Regions from separate parts of the Chryseobacterium sp. MYb264 genome, predicted to be linked through region 1. Evidence: riboswitches for the same ligand, from Rfam matches in the RefSeq annotation. Region 1 holds a riboswitch; each other region holds the start of a gene.
The links. A riboswitch is a leader RNA that binds a small molecule or an ion and turns the genes downstream of it on or off. The one in region 1 is predicted to bind S-adenosylmethionine.
Positions count from the first base shown of each region.

Region 2: it holds a riboswitch for S-adenosylmethionine, as region 1 does, so the genes downstream of both, VUJ46_RS16985 (SusC/RagA family TonB-linked outer membrane protein) here and VUJ46_RS17850 (alpha/beta fold hydrolase) in region 1, are expected to answer to the same signal.
Region 3: it holds a riboswitch for S-adenosylmethionine, as region 1 does, so the genes downstream of both, VUJ46_RS14270 (TonB-dependent receptor plug domain-containing protein) here and VUJ46_RS17850 (alpha/beta fold hydrolase) in region 1, are expected to answer to the same signal.

Region 1 covers NZ_CP142422.1:4,090,602-4,098,088, forward strand. The annotation lists gene VUJ46_RS17845 (MGH1-like glycoside hydrolase domain-containing protein) at 136-2,751, opposite strand; SAM riboswitch class I at 2,940-3,047, shown strand; gene VUJ46_RS17850 (alpha/beta fold hydrolase) at 3,085-4,056, shown strand; gene VUJ46_RS17855 (ACT domain-containing protein) at 4,053-5,591, shown strand; gene VUJ46_RS17860 (O-succinylhomoserine sulfhydrylase) at 5,721-6,920, shown strand; gene VUJ46_RS17865 (homocysteine S-methyltransferase family protein) at 7,107-7,487, shown strand, end outside.
Region 2 covers NZ_CP142422.1:3,912,312-3,919,798, forward strand. The annotation lists gene VUJ46_RS16970 (GYDIA family GHMP kinase) at 1-281, shown strand, start outside; gene pckA (phosphoenolpyruvate carboxykinase (ATP)) at 410-2,029, shown strand; gene VUJ46_RS16980 (type II 3-dehydroquinate dehydratase) at 2,157-2,564, opposite strand; SAM riboswitch class I at 2,964-3,061, shown strand; gene VUJ46_RS16985 (SusC/RagA family TonB-linked outer membrane protein) at 3,145-6,054, shown strand; gene VUJ46_RS16990 (RagB/SusD family nutrient uptake outer membrane protein) at 6,071-7,487, shown strand, end outside.
Region 3 covers NZ_CP142422.1:3,304,397-3,311,883, reverse strand. The annotation lists gene VUJ46_RS14275 (alpha-amylase family glycosyl hydrolase) at 1-1,361, shown strand, start outside; SAM riboswitch class I at 1,737-1,843, shown strand; gene VUJ46_RS14270 (TonB-dependent receptor plug domain-containing protein) at 1,939-4,389, shown strand; gene VUJ46_RS14265 (APC family permease) at 4,394-5,695, shown strand; gene prfA (peptide chain release factor 1) at 6,181-7,266, shown strand; gene VUJ46_RS14255 (hypothetical protein) at 7,354-7,487, shown strand, end outside.

The DNA of each region.
Region 1 (7,487 bases):
AAAATGAATGTTTAATTTAAATAATCGATTTTAATTGATAATATTTAATTTTTAAAGATGCTTTATTGATAATTTTATATTTTATCGCGGTTTGGGTTAATAATAAAAAAGCCTCTTAAAAAAAGAGGCTCACATTTATATATTTAATCTCGGTTTCATCAATTTTGCGACCGTTGCCGTCCATCCTGTTTGATGGGAAGCACCGACCCCGCGGCCATTATCTCCATGAAAATATTCAAAGAAAGTGATATAATCTTTAAAATTTTCATCATAATTAAATTTAGCATTTCCGCCATTGAAAGGTCGTTGTCCAAATTCATCTTTTAAGAAAATAGAGCACAATCTGTTGCTGATATTATGAGCGACTTCATCAAGATTTCTCTTGTCCCCACTTCCGGTTGGCAATTCTACTTTCAGGCTGTTGCCGTAATAAAAATGAAAACGCTGTAAACTTTCAACAATCAAAAAGTTGATGGGGAACCAAATCGGTCCGCGCCAGTTGCTGTTTCCGCCAAACATGCGGCTGTCACTTTCTGCAGGCGTGTAATAAACCACATTTTCATTACCATGAACTGAAAACACAAACGGATTTTCCTCATACACTTTCGACATGGCACGAATTCCGTATTGACTTAAAAATTCTTTCTCGTCGAGCATTCTCGTTAATACCTTTGTTAAACGGTTTTTACGAAGAATACTCATTAAATGCTTTCTTCCGTGACCTTCCTCGTCCCAGTGCGAAACAAGTTTGGTGAGTTCCGGTTTATTTTTTAATACCCATTCCATTCTTGCCTGGAAATTCGGCATTTTTTCCAGTAAATGATGATCTACAATTTCTACCGCAAACATTGGAATCAATCCTACAATACTTCTCAGCCTTAAAGAAACACTTTCTCCATTTCCAAGCTGAAGCACATCATAGAAAAAACCGTCTTCTTCGTTCCAAAGACCTTCTTTTCCGTCACCCAGATTTTCCATGGCTTCGGCAATATAAAGATAATGTTCAAAAAATTTAATTGCCATATCTTCATAAACCTGATAATACTGAGCGAGTTCCATTGCAATTCGCATCATATTTAATGCGTACATCGCCATCCAGCTTGTTCCGTCGGCTTGCTCAAGATGTTGCCCATCCTGTAAAACCGTATTTCTGTCAAATGCTCCGATATTATCGAGACCGAGGAAACCTCCGCCAAAAATATTTTTACCGTTTTTATCTTTTCGGTTCACCCACCATGTGAAATTCAGAAGAAGTTTTTGGAAAACTTTCTCTAAAAACAGAAGGTCGGGTTTTCCGTTTTGCTTTTCATCAATTTTAAAAACCCTGAAACAAGACCAAGCGTGAACTGGCGGATTTACATCACTCAAATTCCATTCGTAAGCGGGAAGCTGCCCGTTCGGGTGCATATACCATTCCTTTGTTAATAAAAGAAGCTGTCCTTTCGCAAATTCAGCATCAATAATCGCAAACGGAACGCAGTGGAATGCCAGATCCCAGGTCGCATACCAAGGATACTCCCACTTATCGGGCATAGAAATAATATCTTTATTGTGAAGATGATTCCATTCTGTATTTCTTACATAATTGTTGAAGTCTCTCGGAGCTTCGTAATTGGGGTCACCTTTCAGCCATTTTCCAACGTTATAATGATAGAATTGTTTGTTCCAAAGTAAACCTGCAAATGCCTGTCTTTGAACATTTCTTTCATCATCGTTGGTTACGTCATTCTGAATTTCATTATAAAATTCATTGGCTTCGTTGATTCTGTTTTTTAAAATATCATCAAACTGATAAAAAGGGTCATCTAAATCATTCGGTGATAATCTGAAATCAAAAGTTTTGGATTGTCCGGCACCAATCATATCATCCACGATGAAAGATGCTTTTGAACCATTTTTTTCAGGATTTACGGTATTGCTTCCGTAGGTAATATAATCGTTGATTCCGTCTTTATAATAGGTGTTTCCAGGATATGGAGCGCCATACAATTTGGGTGAATTCGTTTCATTATCACAGAAAGCACTTTCCGAATTCTGAGTTCTCGAATAAAACTTTTTAATTGAAATACTATCATGGTTAATATCTATACAGCCATCGTGAGAAGCATTCGTTCGCCCTTGGTAAGTATTGTACCCCCATTTCCAGTTATTTCTGAACCAAACCGTAGGAATTACTACAATTGGCGCATCAATCTGACTTCTGTTACAAACCGTAACGCGAACTAAAATATCATTATGGTCAGCTTTCGCATATTCAATAAAAATATCGAAATATTCATCGTTGTCAAAAATTCCGGTGTCGATGATTTCGTATTCTGGTTCTTTTTTGCTTCTTCTGGCATTTTCAGCACGGATTTCATCATAAGGAAATGCATTGATAGGATATTTATACACCAGCTTCATATAGCTGTGCGTAGGCGTATTATCCAGATAATAAAAAATTTCCTTAATGTCCTCTCCGTGATTTCCCTGAGGGTTGCTGAGCCCGAAGAAACGCTCTTTTACCCTTTTATCCTTCTTGTTCCAAAAGGAAAGTGCAAAACAGAAAAGCTGCTTCACATCAGAGATTCCCGCAATGCCTTCTTCGCCCCAACGATAGGCGTAGCTTTCTGCGGTATTATGATTGGCGAAATTCCATGCGTCGCCGTTGGAACTGTAATCCTCACGTACATTTCCCCATTGTCGGTTGCTTACGTATGGTCCCCAGTTTTTCCAGTTTGTATCTTGTAATCTTTGTTTTTCGGCAATCATATTTCATCAATTTTCCATACGAAGTTAGTTTTTTTGATAAAAAATTCCAACTTTACGAATCTGAAAAATAGTTAACATTGCTTTGAAAACCTTGTATTTATCTGTGTTTCTAATATTAAATTAAATTTTTATAAATATTTAAAAGAAATGTTATACCTTTGCACTATTCGATCATTCAAATATTGAAAATGTTATCAAGAAAGGTTGAGGGATTAGACCCTGTGAAACCTTAGCAACCCTTTGCGAAAGCGAAGAAGGTGCTACGTTCTACCAAAATTATTTTGGACAGATAACTACTGAATCTTTTTTCAGCCATTTCCTGTGGCATTTTCAATGATATTATCAAAAAGTATAATAGAATTGAAAACAGAACTAAACTATATTAATCTTTCGTATCAAACAAATTCCGGTAAGGAATATCATATCTCGTTGAGCTATCAGCTTTTCGGGAAAGACTTATTTTCAGCACCCATCATTTTAGTAAATCATGCTTTAACCGGAAATTCAGACGTAGCCGGAGAAAAAGGCTGGTGGAAACAATTGATTGGTGAAAATCAGGTAATCGATACTAATAAATATACAGTTCTGTGTTTCAATATTCCCGGAAACGGATTTGATGATTTTTTAATTGATGAATACGAAGATTTCACGCCTTCAGATATTGCCAATATCTTTTTACAAGGGCTTGAAAGTTTACATATTACAAGTTTATACGCCATTATTGGAGGTTCTTTAGGAGGTGCAATCGGTTGGGAAATGTTGGTAAAACAACCACATCTTGCCGAAATTTTCATTCCTATTGCCTGTGATTATAAAACCCATGATTGGCTTCATGCACAATGTCTGGTTCAGAAATTTTTATTAAATCAAAAAGATGAACCTTTACAAAAAGCGAGAATTCATGCGATGTTGTGCTACCGAACGCCGGAATCGTTAAATGATAGATTTCAAAATAAATACAATCAGGAAAAACAAAGATTGGAGTCGGAAGATTGGCTGGTTTATCACGGAAATGCTTTAAACGATAGATTTAGTTTAAAAGCTTATCAACTGATGAATCATTTGCTGATGAATATTAATGTTGATGAATCTCAACTGGAAAAAATTCAGGCACGAATGCACATGATCTCTGTAGATACAGATTTGTTTTTCCCGGCTTCTGAAATCCGAATGTGCTTTGAAAAGCTGAAAGAGAAAAAGGAAAATGTTTTCTATCACGAGATCACCTCAATTCATGGGCACGACGCCTTTTTAATGGAATATAAACAATTAAATAATATCATAAAACCTATTCTGAATATATGACAACATCAGATACAATAAACATTTATCGAAATAAAGCGCTGGTAAATTTTGAAGGGAAAGACTTTTTGGGACATATCGGAATTGATTCCCGAATTTTCAAAGTATTAAATGAAGAAGGAATAAGTGTGGGTGTAATTTCCCAGCAGGCTATTGAAAATGGAATTTCTGTTTTGGTAGATGAAAAAGATGCGGAAGATGCAGTGCGTGTGCTGCAGGAAGAGTTTAAAAAAGAAAAATCGAACGGGGCAGTAAGCAATATTTATAACATTAGTAATGTTGCAGTCATTGGCTTCGTTTCGGAAAATTATAGCAAAATACTTTCTGAACTTCAGAGAAATAAAATATTTCCGCTTTTGTTGAATCAAATTGCTTCGGCGGGAAGGGTAAATATCGTGGTAACCGATAACCAGACGGAAATTGCAAAAAATATTGTTGAAACAGAAATTTACGGAAAACCGAAAGTCGTTCATTTAGCCTTAATCGGGCATGGAAATGTGGGCGGAACTTTGGTGGAACAGATTTTAGATTCAGAGCACGATATTCTCAAGCGTAAAAGATTACAACTGAAAATCGTAGCCATTGCAAATTCAAAGAAAATGGCTTTGAACAAAGGCGGTTTTGGAAGCGACTGGAGACAGAAAGTAAATTATTCTCAAACCAATTCCAGTATTGAAAGCCTGATCGGGTATGCAAAAGAACATCATCTGGAAAATCTGGTGATGGTAGATAATACGGCCAGTAAAGATTTTGTGAAGCATTATGATGCGTTTGTGGATAACGGTTTTGATATCGTTTCTTCCAACAAAATTTACAATACGTTGCCGATTGCCACGTATAGAAACTTAAGAAAATCTTTAGAGAAGAATAAAAAGAAATATCTATACGAAACCAATGTTGGTGCAGGTTTACCGTTAATTGATACGATTAAATTGCTACACCTTTCAGGAGAAAATATCACAAGAATTAAAGGCGTTTTCTCAGGAACATTGAGTTATGTTTTCAATAATTTTTCGTTGAGGGATGATAAGTTTTCCACAATCATCAATGAAGCGTTGGAAAAAGGATACACAGAACCGGATCCAAGAGAAGATTTGTCAGGAAATGACGTCGCCAGAAAATTATTGATTTTGGCAAGAGAATTAGATCTGATTAATGAGTTTGAAGATATCAACATTCAGAATTTGGTTCCGGAAAATTTACTTTCCGTTTCAAAATCAGAATTCCTTTCAAGATTGGAAGAATTAGATGAAGAATATGAAAAAATTAAGGGAAACCAAGAGCCTGGTCATGTCTTAAGATATGTTGGAGATCTTCACGGAGATTTACAGAAAGAGAAAGGCGAGCTTGATGTTAAACTGATTTCCGTTCCTGCAACTTCCGCTTTAGGACAGTTAAAAGGTTCAGATTCCATCTTCGAAATTTATACGGAAAGTTATGGCGAAAATCCAATCGTCATCATGGGAGCCGGAGCCGGAGCGCAGGTAACGGCAAGAGGAGTTTTCGGAGATATTTTAAGAGTAAGCGAAACGAAATAATAATAATATTAATATAACAATTTAATAATATAACAGTTTACCAATAATAATTACTATTGTCATGCTGAGCTTGTCGAAGCATTCCATTGTTAAATTGCTAAACTGTTAGATTTAAATATACAAAAGTTTATGAGCGAAAATTTTCAACCAGAAACTAACAATGAGCAACTTTCAAATTTTGAAACACTTGCGATCAGAACCCAAACCGAAAGAACTCAGTTTGATGAGCATTCAACGCCTTTGTATTTAACATCCAGCTTTATTTTTCAGGATGCAGAAGATATGAGAGCGAGTTTTGCAGAAGAAAAACCAAAGAATTTATACAGCCGTTTTTCCAATCCGAATGTAACGGAATTCACCGATAAAATTGCTAAAATGGAAGGCGCAGAAGCAGGATATGCTTTTGCAACAGGAATGGCAGCGATTTATTCAACGTTTGCGACTTTGTTAAATGCAGGTGATCATATCGTAAGCTGTCAGTCGGTTTTCGGATCTACGCACACGTTGTTCACAAAATATTTCCCAAAATGGAATATTGAAACAACCTATTTCAAAGCGGAAGACGCTGAAAATGTTGAAAAATATATTCAGCCGAATACAAAAATTTTATATCTGGAGACACCTACAAATCCTGCGATTGAGGTGTTAGATTTAGAATTTTTCGGACAAATTGCTAAAAAACATAACCTGATTTTCATTGTGGATAACTGTTTTGCGACACCATATTTGCAACAACCTATAAAATACGGAGCAGATATTGTAGTGCATTCTGCAACAAAGTTGATAGACGGTCAAGGTCGTGTTTTAGGTGGTGTAGCAGTCGGTAGAGAAGATTTAATTCGTGAAATTTATCTTTTTGCAAGAAATACAGGTCCGGCAATGTCACCTTTCAATGCTTGGGTCTTGTCAAAAAGTTTGGAAACTTTAGCAATCCGTGTTGAAAAACATTGTGAAAATGCTTTAAAAGTAGCCGGGTTTTTAGAAGGTCACCCGAATGTAGAATTGGTGAAATATCCTTTCCTGCCATCACATCCAAGTTATGAAGTCGCTAAAAAACAGATGAAATTAGGCGGAAACATCGTCGCATTCGAAATCAAAGGCGGAATTGAAGGCGGAAGAAACTTTTTAGATAAAATTAAAATGTGTTCGCTTTCTGCCAACCTCGGCGATACGAGAACGATTGTTACGCATCCGGCTTCTACAACGCATTCCAAATTGTCTGATGATGAAAGAAATGAAGTAGGAATTACAGCTGGTTTGGTTCGTTGTTCCGTTGGTTTAGAAAATGTGGATGATATTATCGCGGATTTAAAACAAGCATTGGATTAAATTAATTTGGGCAGCTTTATCCGCCTTCCACTCCCGCTTTTTTGCCTCCGCTTCGCTCCTGCAAAAAGAGCTCCGTTCAAGTCGGGCTGCGAAGATTCGACGCAAAAAAAATCCTTGTCAAGGTTTCAAACCTTGACAAGGATTCAGAATAACGAAATAAAAAATTGGCTTTAGCCGAAACATACAATGAAAAATTCAGAACAATTATATAAAGCATTATCCGAAAGAATTTTAATTCTGGACGGTGCGATGGGAACGATGCTTCAGCGATATAAATTTGAGGAAGAAGATTACCGTGGCGAGCGTTTCAAAGATTGGGAACATCCTGTGAAGGGAAATAATGATTTACTGTCGTTAACGCAACCTCATTCCATTGAAGAAGTTCACAGGAAATATTTGGAAGCAGGAGCTGATATTCTGGAAACCAATACGTTTTCGGGAACAACGATTGCAATGGCAGATTATCATATGGAAGATTTGGTTTACGAACTAAACTATGAATCTGCAAAAATCGCCAGAAAAGTATGTGATGAATTTACGGCTCAAAATCCTGATAAGCCAAGATTC
Region 2 (7,487 bases), 180 kb from region 1:
TGGTTGATGAATTTTCGAATCTTACAAGAAATATTTTAGTATGTAACGAATTGGAAAATTTTTCTGAACTAATGTTAATTCATGAGCAACAAATTTCGAAATTCCTTGAAATTCCTACAGTTAGAGAGCGTTTCTTTGAGGACATCCCCGTTTTTGTGAAAAGTTTGGGAGCTTGGGGTGGAGATTTTGTCATGAGCTCAAAATTTGATGGCTTTGAGGACTATTTTTGGGAGAAAGGTTTTCGCACAATTTTCAATTGGAAAGATTTAATTAGTTTGTAATCAGTTTGTTATAAACTTGTTTTTTTATTTGCCATTCTGACTTATATCATTATATTTAAATCACTTTTAACAATTAATTAATATTAATTTTGTTGAACCCTAATATTGAAATAGAAAATATAAGTAAAATGAAACACGCTAAAATCATCCAGGATTTAGAAAAACTAGGGATTAAAGGAAGTTATGAGGTCATTTATAATCCTTCGTATGAAGAATTATATCAGGCTGAAGTTTCTTCTGAAAATCAAGGCTTTGAGAAAGCTGAGCTTACGGAATCTGGTGCAGTATCAGTAAAAACAGGAATTTTCACAGGTCGTTCACCTAAAGACAGGTTTATTGTTCAGGATGATGTTACAAAAGACACGATTTTTTGGGACGGTAAAGTAAACTTGCCAACCTCTCCGGAAATTTTCCAGTCTTGTAAAGACTTAGTGCTGAACCAGCTTTCTGGTGCAAAAAAAATCTATGTGGTAGATGCATTCTGCGGAACGAATACAGACACGAGATTAAAAGTAAGGTTCATCGTTGAAGTAGCGTGGCAGGCGCATTTCGTTACGAATATGTTCATCCGTCCTTCTCATTATGAGTTGGAAAGCTTTGGAGAACCTGATTTTACAGTCATCAATGGATCTAAAACGACAAATCCGAACTGGGAAGAGCAAGGATTAAACTCTGAAAACTTCGTGATGTTCAACCTTACCGAAAAGCTTCAGATCATTGGAGGAACCTGGTATGGTGGAGAAATGAAGAAAGGAATGTTTGCCATGATGAATTATTACCTTCCTTTGAAAGGGATGGCTTCTATGCACTGTTCTGCAAACGTAGGTGAAGAAGGAGATGTTGCTCTTTTCTTCGGTCTTTCAGGAACAGGGAAAACCACTTTGTCTGCAGATCCGAAAAGATATCTGATCGGTGATGATGAGCATGGTTGGGACAACAATGGAGTATTCAATTATGAAGGAGGTTGCTATGCAAAAGTAATTGACCTTTCAGAAGAAAAAGAGCCGGATATTTTCCGAGCAATTAAAAGAGATGCGCTTCTTGAAAACGTAGTAGTTCATGACGGAATTGCTGATTATACAGACGGATCTATCACAGAAAACACGAGAGTTTCTTATCCTATTTACAATATTAATAAAATTGTTTTGCCTTCAAAAGCAGGACACGCGAGCAAGATCGTTTATCTTTCTGCAGATGCTTTCGGCGTATTGCCTCCGGTTTCTATTTTGGATGAAGATCAGGCACAGTACCACTTCCTTTGTGGGTATACTTCAAAGTTAGCCGGAACAGAAAGAGGAATTACAGAACCTCAACCTTCATTTTCGCCGGCATTTGGTGAGGCATTCTTAACATTGCACCCAACAATGTATTCAAAAACATTGATCGGTAAAATGAAAGAACACGGCGCTAAAGCGTATCTGGTAAACACAGGTTGGAACGGAACAGGAAAAAGAATTTCTCTAAAAGACACAAGAGCGATCATTGATTCCATCATCGATGGATCTATTGAAAATGCTCCGAAAACAAGAATTCCAATTATGAATCTTGAAGTTCCTACAGAATTGCCAAACGTTTCTGAAGGCATTCTAGATCCAAGAAATACATATAACGAAGTTTCTGAATGGGAAGAAAAAGCGAAAGACTTAGCTTCAAGATATATCAAAAACTTTGAACAATATTGTAACACCGAAGAGGGCAAAAAGCTTATCGCTTCAGGTCCTCAGTTACAGGAACAAGCAATTAACTAAATTAGGAAGCCTCATCATTGATGAGGCTTTTTTTATGCTTTTAGCTGCGTTGAAAGGTATTGTATGACTAATTACAAATACAAAAGATAGTATTAGTAATATCATGCTGAGCTTCTCAAAGCATAAATTACTTCAAACTCAAAATTGCCAATCGATATCCATTCATTCCAAAACCGGATAAAACCGCATCAGAATTTGCTGCCGTTACCGACTTCTGACGAAATTCTTCTCTCTTGTAAATATTACTAATGTGAACTTCAATTTTCTGCTTCTGAATATTCTTTAAACAATCGGTAATAGCATAAGAATAATGAGTAAACGCTCCCGGATTAATCACCAAAGCATCAAAATCATCTTTCTGAAGACGGTTAATCAATTCACCTTCAATATTTGATTGATAATAAGATATTTCATGGATAGGAAATTCAGATTGTAATTTCTGTAAATAATCCTCCATCGTTACCGTTCCGTAAATTTCAGGTTCTCGGGTACCTAACAGATTAAGATTAGGACCGTTTACAATTAAAATTTTCATATCATAAAATTAAAAACTTTTTTTGAATTTCCGCTCCGTCAGTTCGAGTATTTTTCGCAGCGCAGCGGAGAAAAATGTATCGAGAACCGATATTCTAAAGCCAAAATTCGACTTCGCAACAAAACTTCTCGATACGATTTTTTTCAAAAATCTACTTGAAGTGACGAGGATCGTATGGATTACATTTTACGTATAGTGTAGCTTTAAAAGCAATTTCATTCATTACATTATTTTTAATGATATTTCTCATATTTAAAAATTTAACAATTTATATAACTGTCTATTTTGAAGGTTTTTAAAATAAATTTAACATAATTTTCATAAAATTATAATCAAAAATTTTAAAGTCTACTTGTTTTGTAGACTATTTGTTTTTAGATTTGCAAACATATTTCGATCGGCTTATAAAGAAAGATGGAGGGAACTGACCCTGTGAAATCTTAACAACCTGCGTGAGGCAAGGTGTTACATTCAGCCTTAAAAAGGAAAGATAAGCAATAATTTAATCATATTTATTGGTGCTTGTTGTTGTCTTTTTTGTAAAAGGTTGATTTTTAATTAATGTTAAACAAAATTGATTATGATTAATAAAAATTCATTTAATTCTAAGATTTGGATTCCACCTGTCGCGGTATTTTTCCTGGGAATTATCGGAGTACAAGGTCAGGAAATAAAAAAAGATACCCTGAAGGAAAAAGAGATAGACGAAGTAGTTGTTGTGGCTTATGGAAAAGCGAAAAGAAACAGCTATACAGGTTCGGTTTCCACAATTTCCAGTGATAAAATCAATAACAGACCTGTTACCAATATTACAAAAGCGTTGGAAGGTCAGGTTCCCGGGCTTCAGGCGGTAAGTGCTTCTGGGCAACCAGGGTCTGTGGCTTCGGTTCGTATTCGCGGGATTGGTTCTGTAAGTGCTTCAAGCGATCCTTTGTATGTGGTAGACGGACTTCCTTTTGACGGAAATATCAACACCATCAGCCCAAATGATATTGAATCGATGAGTGTGCTTAAAGATGCTTCTGCAAGTGCTTTGTATGGTTCAAGAGGAGCAAACGGGGTAATCATCATCACCACAAAATCGGGTAAAAAAGGAGAATCAAAGATCAATTTTAATATCAGTCAGGGTTTTTCTTCGAGAGCGGTAAAAGATTATGCACAGGTAAATACCGATCAGTATTTTGAATTGTATTGGGAGGCCATGAGAAACGGCTATGTTGCGAATAATATTGCTCCACAGCAGGCAGCTCAGATGGCAACAGACGGTTTGGTGAATGCTTTGGGAATCAATCCTTACGGAGCCAGTTTTGCAAAACCTGTAGGAACAGACGGAAAATTGTTGGCAGGTGCAAAAGCTTTGTGGAACGACAATTGGGCGGATGTTCTTCAGCGTGTGGCTTCTAGAAATCAGGTTGATTTGGATTTCAGTGGCGGAAACGAAAAGAGTAATTACTATTTCTCGTTAGGTTATCTTGATGATAAAGGAATTGCCATAGAGTCTGGTTTCAAAAAGTACAGTACAAGATTAAAATTAAATTCTGAAGTTAAAAAATGGCTAAATGTTGGTGCGAATTTAAGCTTTACCAACAGCGTGCAATTGGCTCCGGCTTCTTCGGATTCAAGTTCTGAAAATATTATTAACGTCGGGCGTATCATTCCTTCATTTTATCCTTACTATGAAAGAAATACCGATGGAAGTTATAAACTTGATGCAGGAGGAAATTATATTTATGATTTCGGAAAATACAGACCAACCAGCGCCTTGCAAAATCAGAATTTAGCAGCAACTTTACCTTTAGATAAAAACGAAAACAGAGAAGATAACTTTTCAGGAAAAGGTTTTGCTGAGTTTACGTTTTTGCCTGAATTGAAATTTAAGACCAGTTTTTCAGTTGATTTGGTGAATTATAACGGACATTATTATACCAATTCTTTGTTAGGACAAGGAACTGAAATTGGAGGTTCTGTTACGAAAACAAATTCGAGAACGCTTTCTTATACCACAAGTAATATTTTAACGTACGATAAAAAATTTGGTCAGCATCATGTGAATTTATTGGCAGGGCAGGAGTTTTATCATTATGAATATCAAACGATTTCAGGAAACAGATCTCAGTTTTCACTTCCTTATTATTACGAACCAGATGCAGCGGCTTTATTTGGCGGTTTCACGGGAAACAGCGATCAGTTGGGATTGCTAAGTTTCTTAGGTAAAGCAGAATACGATTATCAGAATAAATATTTCATTTCCGGATCGGTAAGGTCAGATGCTTCTTCGAGATTCTCTCAAGATAACCGTTGGGGAACTTTCTGGTCTGTAGGTGGTTCGTGGAAAGCGTCGAGTGAAAATTTTATTAAAGATTTAAATATATTCAATCAGCTGACACTACGTGCAAGTTACGGAGGTCAGGGAAATGACAAGCTTAAAACCTATTATGCTTATCAGAGTTTATATCGATTTTACAACAATTTAGGAGAAGCGGGAACCGTTGCAAGCAGTCTTCCGACACCAAATTTGAAATGGGAAACGAATCTTAATTTAAATATAGGACTTGAATTTGCGATTCTGAACAACAGAATTAAAGGTAATGTAGAATATTTCAAGCGTGAAAGTCAGGATTTGCTTTTTGAAATGCCGTTAGCTCCGTCTTTAGGATTTACAGGATTTCAGGCCAATATCGGAACGATGCAGAATACCGGCTTTGAATTTTCATTATTCACAACACCTGTGAAAACCGACGATTTTCAATGGAATGTTGATGTAAATTTAAGTACATTAAACAACAAGATCACAAAACTGCCTCAGCCTTCTATCATCAGTGGCACAAAATTATTAACTGTAGGTGGTTCAGTATACGATTTCTATCTTCCGACTTGGGTAGGCGTGGATCCGACTAATGGAAAACCTTTATGGAAAACCATTACAACAGATGCCAACGGACAAACGGTAGAAGGTACAACTTCTGAATATGCTAAAGCAGCAAGAGAAATTCAGGGTTCGGCACTTCCTAAATTAATGGGTGGATTAACGACAAGTTTGAATTATAAAAACTTCGACCTTTCAGCTTTACTGACTTTCAGATTAGGAGGAAAGATTTTGGATACCGATTATACATCCATCATGTCCAACGGGAATTTGGCAGGACGTGCATGGAGCGCCGAAATGGTCAACAGATGGACACCTGAAAATACAAATACGGATGTTCCGATTTTGAGCACGACGACCAATAACTGGACTTCAACCTCATCGAGATTTTTATATTCTGCAACCTATGCAAGATTGAAAAATGTGAGCATCGGATATACGCTTCCATCGAATTATTTTGAAAAATTAGGCTTGAAAAACTTTAGAGTTTATGTTCAGGGAGAAAATTTACTCACGTTTTACAAACATAAAGGAATGGATCCTGAGCAATCTTTAGACGGAACAACGTATTACAGATATCCGGCGATGAGAACCATCACTTTCGGACTTCAGGCGACGCTTTAAACTTAAAATTAAAACAATGAAAAAAATAAAATATCTATCTTTTGCCATTATCGCGACCTTATCTCTGGCAAGCTGTGAAAGCGAACTGGAAACGGCACCAACCAATCAGGCTAACGAAGCAGAAGTTTTTAAAACGGCTGATAATGCCGAAACAGTAATCAATGGAACTTGGGCGAAATTTAATGATGATGGTACAACATATTCCAACATCGGATATTCAACCGTGTTGAGAACGAGTGACGCAATGGGAAGTGATGTAGCAGTTTTAACCAATAAATATGGTTTTCCAACGGCTTATACATTTTCAGACTTGAGCAATAATACAGGAAGTCGTGCACTTTTCATCTGGAGTTTGCTGTATTCTACCATCAACAACATGAATAATGTGATTACCAGAATTGATGCCGCAGAGGGAAGTCAGGCAAAAAAAGATCAGGTAAAAGGTCAGGCAAAGACGCTTCGAGCTTTTTGTTATCTGAATTTGGCGAGTTTTTATCAGTTTAGTTATTTAAAAGATAAAACGGCTTTAACGGCTCCGATTTATACAGAACCTACAACTACTGAATCTAAGCCCAATAAAAGAGCGACTTTAGAAGAAATTTATACGCTGATTAAAAGTGATTTAACAGATGCTGATCAATTACTTCAGAACTACACGAGAAACAATAAAGATAAAATCGACAGATCGGTAGTTAATGGATTGCTGGCAAGAACCTATCTGAATACAGGAGATTGGGCAAAAGCTGCTGCTGCCGCAAAAGTAGCAAGAAACGGCTACGCCTTAATGACGGCTGAAAAGTATAAAGAAGGTTTCAATGACATCAGCAACGGAGAGTGGATTTGGGGTCATGGGCAAACGCAGGAGCAATCCAGTGAGAGTTATGCTTTCCACTTTTTAGATGTTTCGTCTTCGGGAAGTTATTATTACAGTTTCATGGCAGATCCATATTTTAAAGATTTGTTTGATACAAATGATATTCGTTATTCTTTGTTTTCATGGGACGGACTTCCGGGTAGGGAAGGGCTCTTGAGATATGCGAAGTTTAAATTTAAAGCGAATTTAATTGCTGATATCGTCTATATGAGAGCGGCCGAAATGTATCTCATTGAAGCCGAAGCCGAAGCCCGAAACGGAAATGTAACCAATGCGGTAACCGTTTTAAATCAATTGAAATCGGCGAGAAATGCTAATCAATATTCAGGTTCTTTAGCCCAAAATGATGTGATTAAAGAAGTTTTAATTGAAAGAAGAAAAGAATTGTTCGGCGAAGGATTTTCGTTATCCGACATCATCAGAACGCAGGGAACGGTCGTGAGAAAACCTTTCACGAATGCAGATGGTTCCTCAATTCAGGTGCAAATTACCACTCCCGACGGAACGGTGAAAAATGTAGCCGGAAGAGGGCACACGATTTATGCTTTTCCTGATCAGT
Region 3 (7,487 bases), 790 kb from region 1:
TTAATACGGTTCCAAAGCATTCTTATAATGTATTTAATGATTTTAACCATACAAGTCCTTCGACTAAATATTACGTTGAAAGAACATTGCAACAATGGCTAACTGAGTATAGGGTTGATGGATTCCGTTGGGATCTTACAAAAGGTTTTACCCAAAACTGTTCTGAAAATGACGAAGGCTGTACCAATGCTTATCAACAGGATAGGGTGGATATTCTTAAAGATTATGCCGATAAACAATGGGCAATCGATCCGAATTCTTATGTGATCTTCGAGCATTTGGGAACAGACGAGGAAGAGCAGCAGTGGGCTAATTATAAGGCATCAGAAGGAAAAGGAGTAATGATGTGGAATAATCAGAATGGTTCTTATAACCAAAATACAATGGGCTATAAGGAAAATAGTAATTTCGACAGAGTGGATCATGAGCTTCACGGCTTTTCATCGATGAGAGCAGTAGGATATGGGGAAAGTCATGACGAGGAAAGATTGATGTTTAAAAATCTTGCTTACGGTGCGGTGAATGGTTCTTATGATGTTAAAAACTTAAATATGGCGCTTGACAGAATGAAAACTTTTGGTGCTACATTCTTTACGATTCCTGGTCCGAAAATGATCTGGCAGTTTGGGGAATTGGGCTATGAATTCAGTATCAACAGGTGTGCAGACGGATCTGTTAATAATGACTGCAGAACAGATGAGAAGCCGATTGCTTTTGCATTGGGATATGAAGCTGATGCCAACAGAAAGGCGGTTTACGATACCTGGGCGAAAATTATCAACATCCGAAATGCGCATTCTGTATTTAAATCAAAAACCTACACGATAGAATCTAATAATTTAACGAATGATCCGGAGGGTTTAATAACGAGGATTTACGTTTATGATAATCTATTGACAAACAACGATATGAAAAATGTGGTTGTGTTGGCGAATTATAATACAACAGCGAAGAGTGTAGTTCCGTATTTTCCTTATGTTGGGGCTTGGCAAAATTTAATGGATAATACCATTTCAAATATTACGTCAACAACGGCTCCGATTACGCTTCAACCGGGCGAATTCAGGATCTTTGGAAACTATACGGGGAGTTTATCCACAATAGATGCAAGTGGTTCTCAAAGGTTACTGCTTCAGATTGCTGATAACCCTGTGAAGAGCGGTTTCGTCAAATTGGTGTATAACAAAGCTAAAAACGGACAAATTTTCATCTATGACATGACGGGTAAGCTGATGGATTCATTTAGACTTGCTCAGGAAAACGGAACGCATGAGATGAAGGTGGGTTATCCTTCGGGAACATATTTGGTTCATTTAAAATCAGATACGGGAGTTTCGATTCAAAAAATGATAGTGGAATAGCTTGTGGATAAGTCTGAAAATGATTGTAAAGAGGTCGCTTAGCGATCTCTTTTTTTTATTAATTCATATATTATCCACGTTGAAAAGTATACTTGTAAACGGGTTGTTAAGACGTTTTTAATAGGTTATTCACAAAGTTACCCACATTGGTATTGAAGTTTATTCACGGCTTACTAATACCTTACTAACGGCTTATTCATATTTTATCCACGAGCTTATTAATACTCAATTTATGCTTATTCATATGCTTCTAACAGCTTGCTAATAGCTAATTAATACGTTTTCCACATCTTATTCACAATTGTGGAAAAGCTGATTGTAAGGGAATAATTACAAGTTTTTGCTATGTGAAATTAATAGTCTACCTTTGTGCTAGATTTATCAAGAAAGGTGGAGGGATTTGGCCCTGTGAAACCTTAGCAACCGCCTTTTCTAGACAGGTAATGGTGCTAATTCCAACCCAATTTGGGGGAAGATAAGTGAAACAATATTCTAAATATTATTCCATTTTCTTGACGGTCTTTGTTGGCGGATGTTGTCCGTTCGGGTTGATTATTAATTTTGCAAAAAACAAAAGATGAAAAAGCTTAGCCTATCTGTATTGCTACTTGGCGCTATTATAATTTCCGCGCAGGAACAGGAAAGGGAAAAACAGATTGAAGATGTGGTTATCGTGGGTAACCGAAATACTAAAAGAACAAAACTGGAAACTCCGGTTCCGGTAGATATTATCAATATCGAAAAGATACAGAAATCCTCACCGCAAATTACCGTTCAGGATTTATTAAATTATGTCATTCCGTCTTTCAATGCGGTTCGTCAGTCGGCATCGGATGGAACCGAGCATATTGATCCAGTCACATTAAGAGGAATGGGCCCGGATCAGGTTCTGGTTTTGGTAAACGGAAAAAGAAGACATACCACTTCTTTGGTCAATTATCAGAATACGGTCGGAAATGGTTCTGTCGGAACTGATTTAAGTGCAATTCCTGTAATTGCTATTGAAAAGATTGAGGTTTTAAGAGACGGAGCAGCGGCTCAGTATGGTTCGGATGCGATTGCCGGAGTTATTAATATTATTCTTAAAAAAGATATCGGTGCTTCTGCCACGTTGAATTATGGAATCACAGGAAGAGGAGATGGCGAAACGTATCAGGCAGGAGTGAACTACGGGTCATCTTTGGGAAAAGACGAAAGTTATATCAACCTATCTCTTCAGCTTAATCAAAGAGGAAAGACCACGAGAACTCAGAATCACAATCTGGATATTTTTGGAGATAATTTTGCCTATGATTTTGCTGATGATCCTGATGCAGCAAGAGCAGCTGATGATGCGATTATCAAGCAAAGAGGTTTATCCCGCGATGATTTCAATTTTCAGATCGGAGATGCCAAAATTAAACAGGCGCAGTTATTTGTGAATGCCGAATATCCTTTTAATGATCATTTCAAAATCTATTCGTTCGGAGGTTTCAGCATAAAAGAAGGTCAGGGCTATGGTTTCAGAAGGCTCCCTAGTGAGACTTCAAATAATGTGTATTCCATCTATCCCAACGGTTTTCAGGCAGTTTTGAATTCTCAGGTATACGATATTTCTTATGCTGTTGGAGCGAAATATAATCTGAACGACTGGCAATTTGATCTTAGCAATACGTTCGGGAGCAATACCTTTAAATACAATGTGGATAACACGTTAAATGCTTCATTAGGAGCGAATTCACCTACGAGTTTTTACGCGGGAGCTCATAGTTTTCTTCAGAATACCGTTAATTTAGATGTGTCTAAAAGTGTTGAAAATTTCAATTTTGCTTTTGGTGGAGAATTCAGATTTGAGCAATATGATATTAAAGCTGGCGAACAGGCTTCTTACGCCAGATATGATATTTTTGGAAACGTCGTAACGCCAACAACTCCCGAAGCCAATGTAATAGGGGCGGGTGGTGCGCAATCGTTCACCGGGTTTTCGACAGACAATGCTTTAACCAAATCAAGACATTCTACAGCGGTTTATGCAGATGTTTCTTATGATTTAGCTAAAAAATTAAATATCGATGCGGCGCTGAGGTTTGAAAACTATTCAGATTTTGGAAATACCCTGAATGGTAAATTGGCTCTCAGATATGAATTCATTAAAAACTTTGCTATTCGTGGAGCAGTAGGAACAGGTTTCCGCGCGCCATCTTTGCAGCAACAATATTTCAATAATTCTTACGCAGATATTTCAACCACCGGAGTTGGAATTGTGAAAAAAGGAATTTTTAACAACGACAGCAGAGCGGCTGAAATTCTTGGATTTGATAAATTAAAACAGGAAACCTCAGTAAATGGAAGTGTCGGATTTACCTTGAAACCTGCAAAAGGACTATTTATTACCTTAGACGGATATTGGATCGGCGTGAAAGACAGAATTGTGATCACAAGTAATATTACAGACGACAGATTACAGGATCCCGCTATCGTAGGTGAAGGAAATGAAGTGGAAAGTGCCCGATTTTTTGCCAATGCTATCGATACTGAAACGAAAGGGGTAGATTTGGTAGTTTCTTACGACTGGAAATTGGGCGGCGGAAATCTGAATATCAACCTTGCCGGAAATTATACGGAAACCAAGATCACCGATTTTCATTTTCCACAAGGCTTACAAACGCCGCAGGACGAGTTTTTCGGTCCTGATCAGATCAATATCATAGAAACCTTATCGCCTAAAACAAAGGCAACATTGGGCTTAAACTACGGAATCGGTAAATTTAATTTTCTGGTGAGAAATACGTATTTTGGTCAGGTAACAAGAGATGGCTATCCCTTCGGAGGCGTGCAGAAATTTTCACCAAAAGTAGTAACCGATATCAGTGTGGGCTATGATTTGACCAAAAATATCAATCTTACCGTGGGTGCCAATAATTTATTTGATGTTTTTCCGGATCTTCAGAGCTACGAAAATTCATATTATGGGGTTTTCAAATATGCTCCGGTTCAGATGGGAGCATTGGGAAATTATTTCTTCGGAAGGCTTAATTTTACATTTTAATTAAATGAATTCAACGTCACATCAGATTGGCTGGAAAACGGCAGTGGCCATTGTGGTTTCGAATATGATCGGAACAGGAATTTTTACAACGCTGGGTTTTCAGCTGGCAGATATTACGAATACATACAGCATATTCCTCCTTTGGGTCATTGGAGGAATTTTAGCGCTTTTCGGGGCTTTTTGTTATGCCGAATTGGGTTCTCATTTCAAAGGAAACGGAGGTGATTTTATTTATTTGAAAGAAACTTATCATCCAATTTTAGGATATTTGGTAAGCTGGATTTCTCTGATTATCGGTTTTTCTTCTCCGGTTGCTTTGGCAGCTTTGGCGATGTCTAAATATCTTTCAGCGTTTAATTTTTCTTTTGGAAATGGCTTTGCCATCGGCATTATTTTTCTCGTGGCGGCTTCTCTGTCATTTAGTTTAAAAACTTCGAGTAAGTTTCATAATTTTTTTACGTTCATTAAAATTGCTTTTATCATCATTTTAATTGCTTTGGGTGTTTTTCTTTCAAATTCGGAAAGTGTGGGGAACAGTCTTCTGTTTGATGATTCCTGGAAAAAAGAAATGATGCTGCCTGCTTTTGCCACATCTTTGGTTTTTGTGACCTATTCTTATACGGGCTGGAATTCTGCTTCCTATATTGCGGGAGAAATTAAAGATGTTCAGAAAAATCTTCCAAAATCATTAATTGTAGGAACAGTTTTCGTAACCGTTTGCTATCTTCTGGTGAATTTTATTATGCTGAAGCATGCGCCCGTAGCCCAAATGGCAGGAAAAGAAGATGTAATGGGTGAAGTGGCTAATAACATGCTTGGAAATACCTTTGGAAAAGTGGTGAATGTATTTATTGCTTTGCAGTTAATTGCTACCATCAGCGGTTATTTATGGGTAGGTTCAAGATTAACTCAGGCTTTTGCCAAAGAAAATAAACTCTGGAAATCCTTATCCGTCGGAAATAAAAAAGGAATTCCGGTTCGGGCTATTTTTGCTCATGCTGTGATTGCTACATTGATTATTTTAACGGGAAGTTTTAAAGAAATTTTCGTGTATACCGCTTTTATTCTTCAGTTATTTGCCAGTTTAGCGATTTCTACATCGTATTTTATTAAAAAAGAAGATCGAAAAATATTTAAATCCAATGTATTCTACGTTTTCCCGACGGTTTTTTTGTTGTTTAGTGTGTATATTTTGTATTTCACTTTTATTCATAATCCTAAAGAAAGTTTGATCGGGCTCGGAATTGTAGCGTTGGGTGTTATTTTGTATTTGATTGATAGAAAATTGACTAGAAGTAAAGTTTGATTTTTTTTAAAACCATTAAGGCTATTTAAGAAGTTAAGGTTGATGATACCTTTTTATTTAAATGAAAAGTCTTCGACAGGCTCAGACTGACAATGCGTATGTTTTAATTATATTTTTAATATAAGCAATTAGTATTCGCAATGTCATCCTGAGCGTGAAGCAGTCGAAGGATTTATTTTCGACATAGGAAGCTGAAGCGTTAAAAAAAATAAAAGTTAAGCCGTTAAGAAATTCCAACTGTTTGAAGCGCGAGACAAATGCCGAACCGAAGGCCTAATTTTGAATTCGCGCAAGTTTTGGGAATTTTAGGATTAAATTTTAATTTTTAGCATTCAGATTCCAGGTCTTGAATTTTTCGTTCTTTTGTTTCAAGACAAAAGGACAATTGAAATAAATAAGATACTTACGCTTCATTCAGAACAACAAACTATTAGTTTTAAAATTGAATTAATAATCCGTATCTTTGCAGCCACAAAATTTTCATAATGTCTAAATCATTAATTCCAAAATTAGAAGCTATAAAACAAAGATATAATGAGGTGGCAGACCTTATTATACAGCCTGATGTAATTTCAGACCAAAAAAGATATTCTTCTTTGAACAAAGAATATAGCGATTTGGGGAAAATTGTAAGAGTTTACGATCAATATAAAGGAGCGTTGGATACTATTGAAGAATCTGACGAAATTATTGCCGACGGATCTGATAAAGATTTCGTAGAACTGGCAAAAATCGAGAAAAACGAAGCGTTGGATAAAATTCCGGGATTGGAGGAAGAATTAAAAGTATTATTAATTCCTAAAGATCCTGCAGATGATAAAAACGTTATCGTGGAACTTCGTGCCGGAACAGGTGGAGATGAAGCCGCAATTTTCGTGGAAGATGTATACAGAATGTACACCATGTATTTCAAAACGAAAGGCTGGAGACATGAAGTAACCGATTCTAACGAAGCAGCAAAAGGATACAAAGAATTGATCATGAAAGTAGAAGGCGAAGGCGTTTACGGGGTGATGAAATTCGAATCCGGAGTTCACCGTGTACAACGTGTTCCTGAAACGGAATCTCAAGGTAGAGTTCACACTTCTGCGATCACAATTGCCGTTCTTCCGGAAGCTGAAGAAGTGGATTTTGAATTAAATCCTGCCGATATCGAAATGCAGACTTCACGTTCAGGTGGAGCTGGGGGACAGAACGTAAATAAGGTAGAAACGAAAGTTCAGTTAACGCACAAACCTTCAGGAATGGTGGTTGTTTGTCAGCAGGCACGTTCTCAGTTAGCAAACCGTGAGTTGGCAATGGAAATGTTGAGAACAAAATTGTATGACATCGAGTTGCAGAAAGTTCAGGGAGATATTGCAGCACAACGTAAATCGATGGTTTCAACAGGAGACCGTTCTGCAAAGATCAAAACGTATAATTATCCTCAGGGAAGAGTTACGGATCACAGAATCAACAAATCTATGTATAACTTAGATGCGTATATGAATGGTGATATTTCCGAAATGATCGATGCTGTAATCATGGCAGAAAATGCTGAAAAAATGAAAGGCGAAGAAGAAAACTTTTAAAGAAAATAACACTAATATTGCTCTTGAAATTTCAAGAGCTTTTTTTTGCTCTCAACTTACACAACACACTAAGAATTAAAATAAACTATGGGATGGATCAAGAATGTGCTGCTATTGGTGGTGCTTATCTGTGCACAAAATGTACGGGCACAGACCTCTGTTTTAAAACCAGACAGGGTGTTTGAACTGTACTTTAACACCTTTGTAAAGCATGATAATAA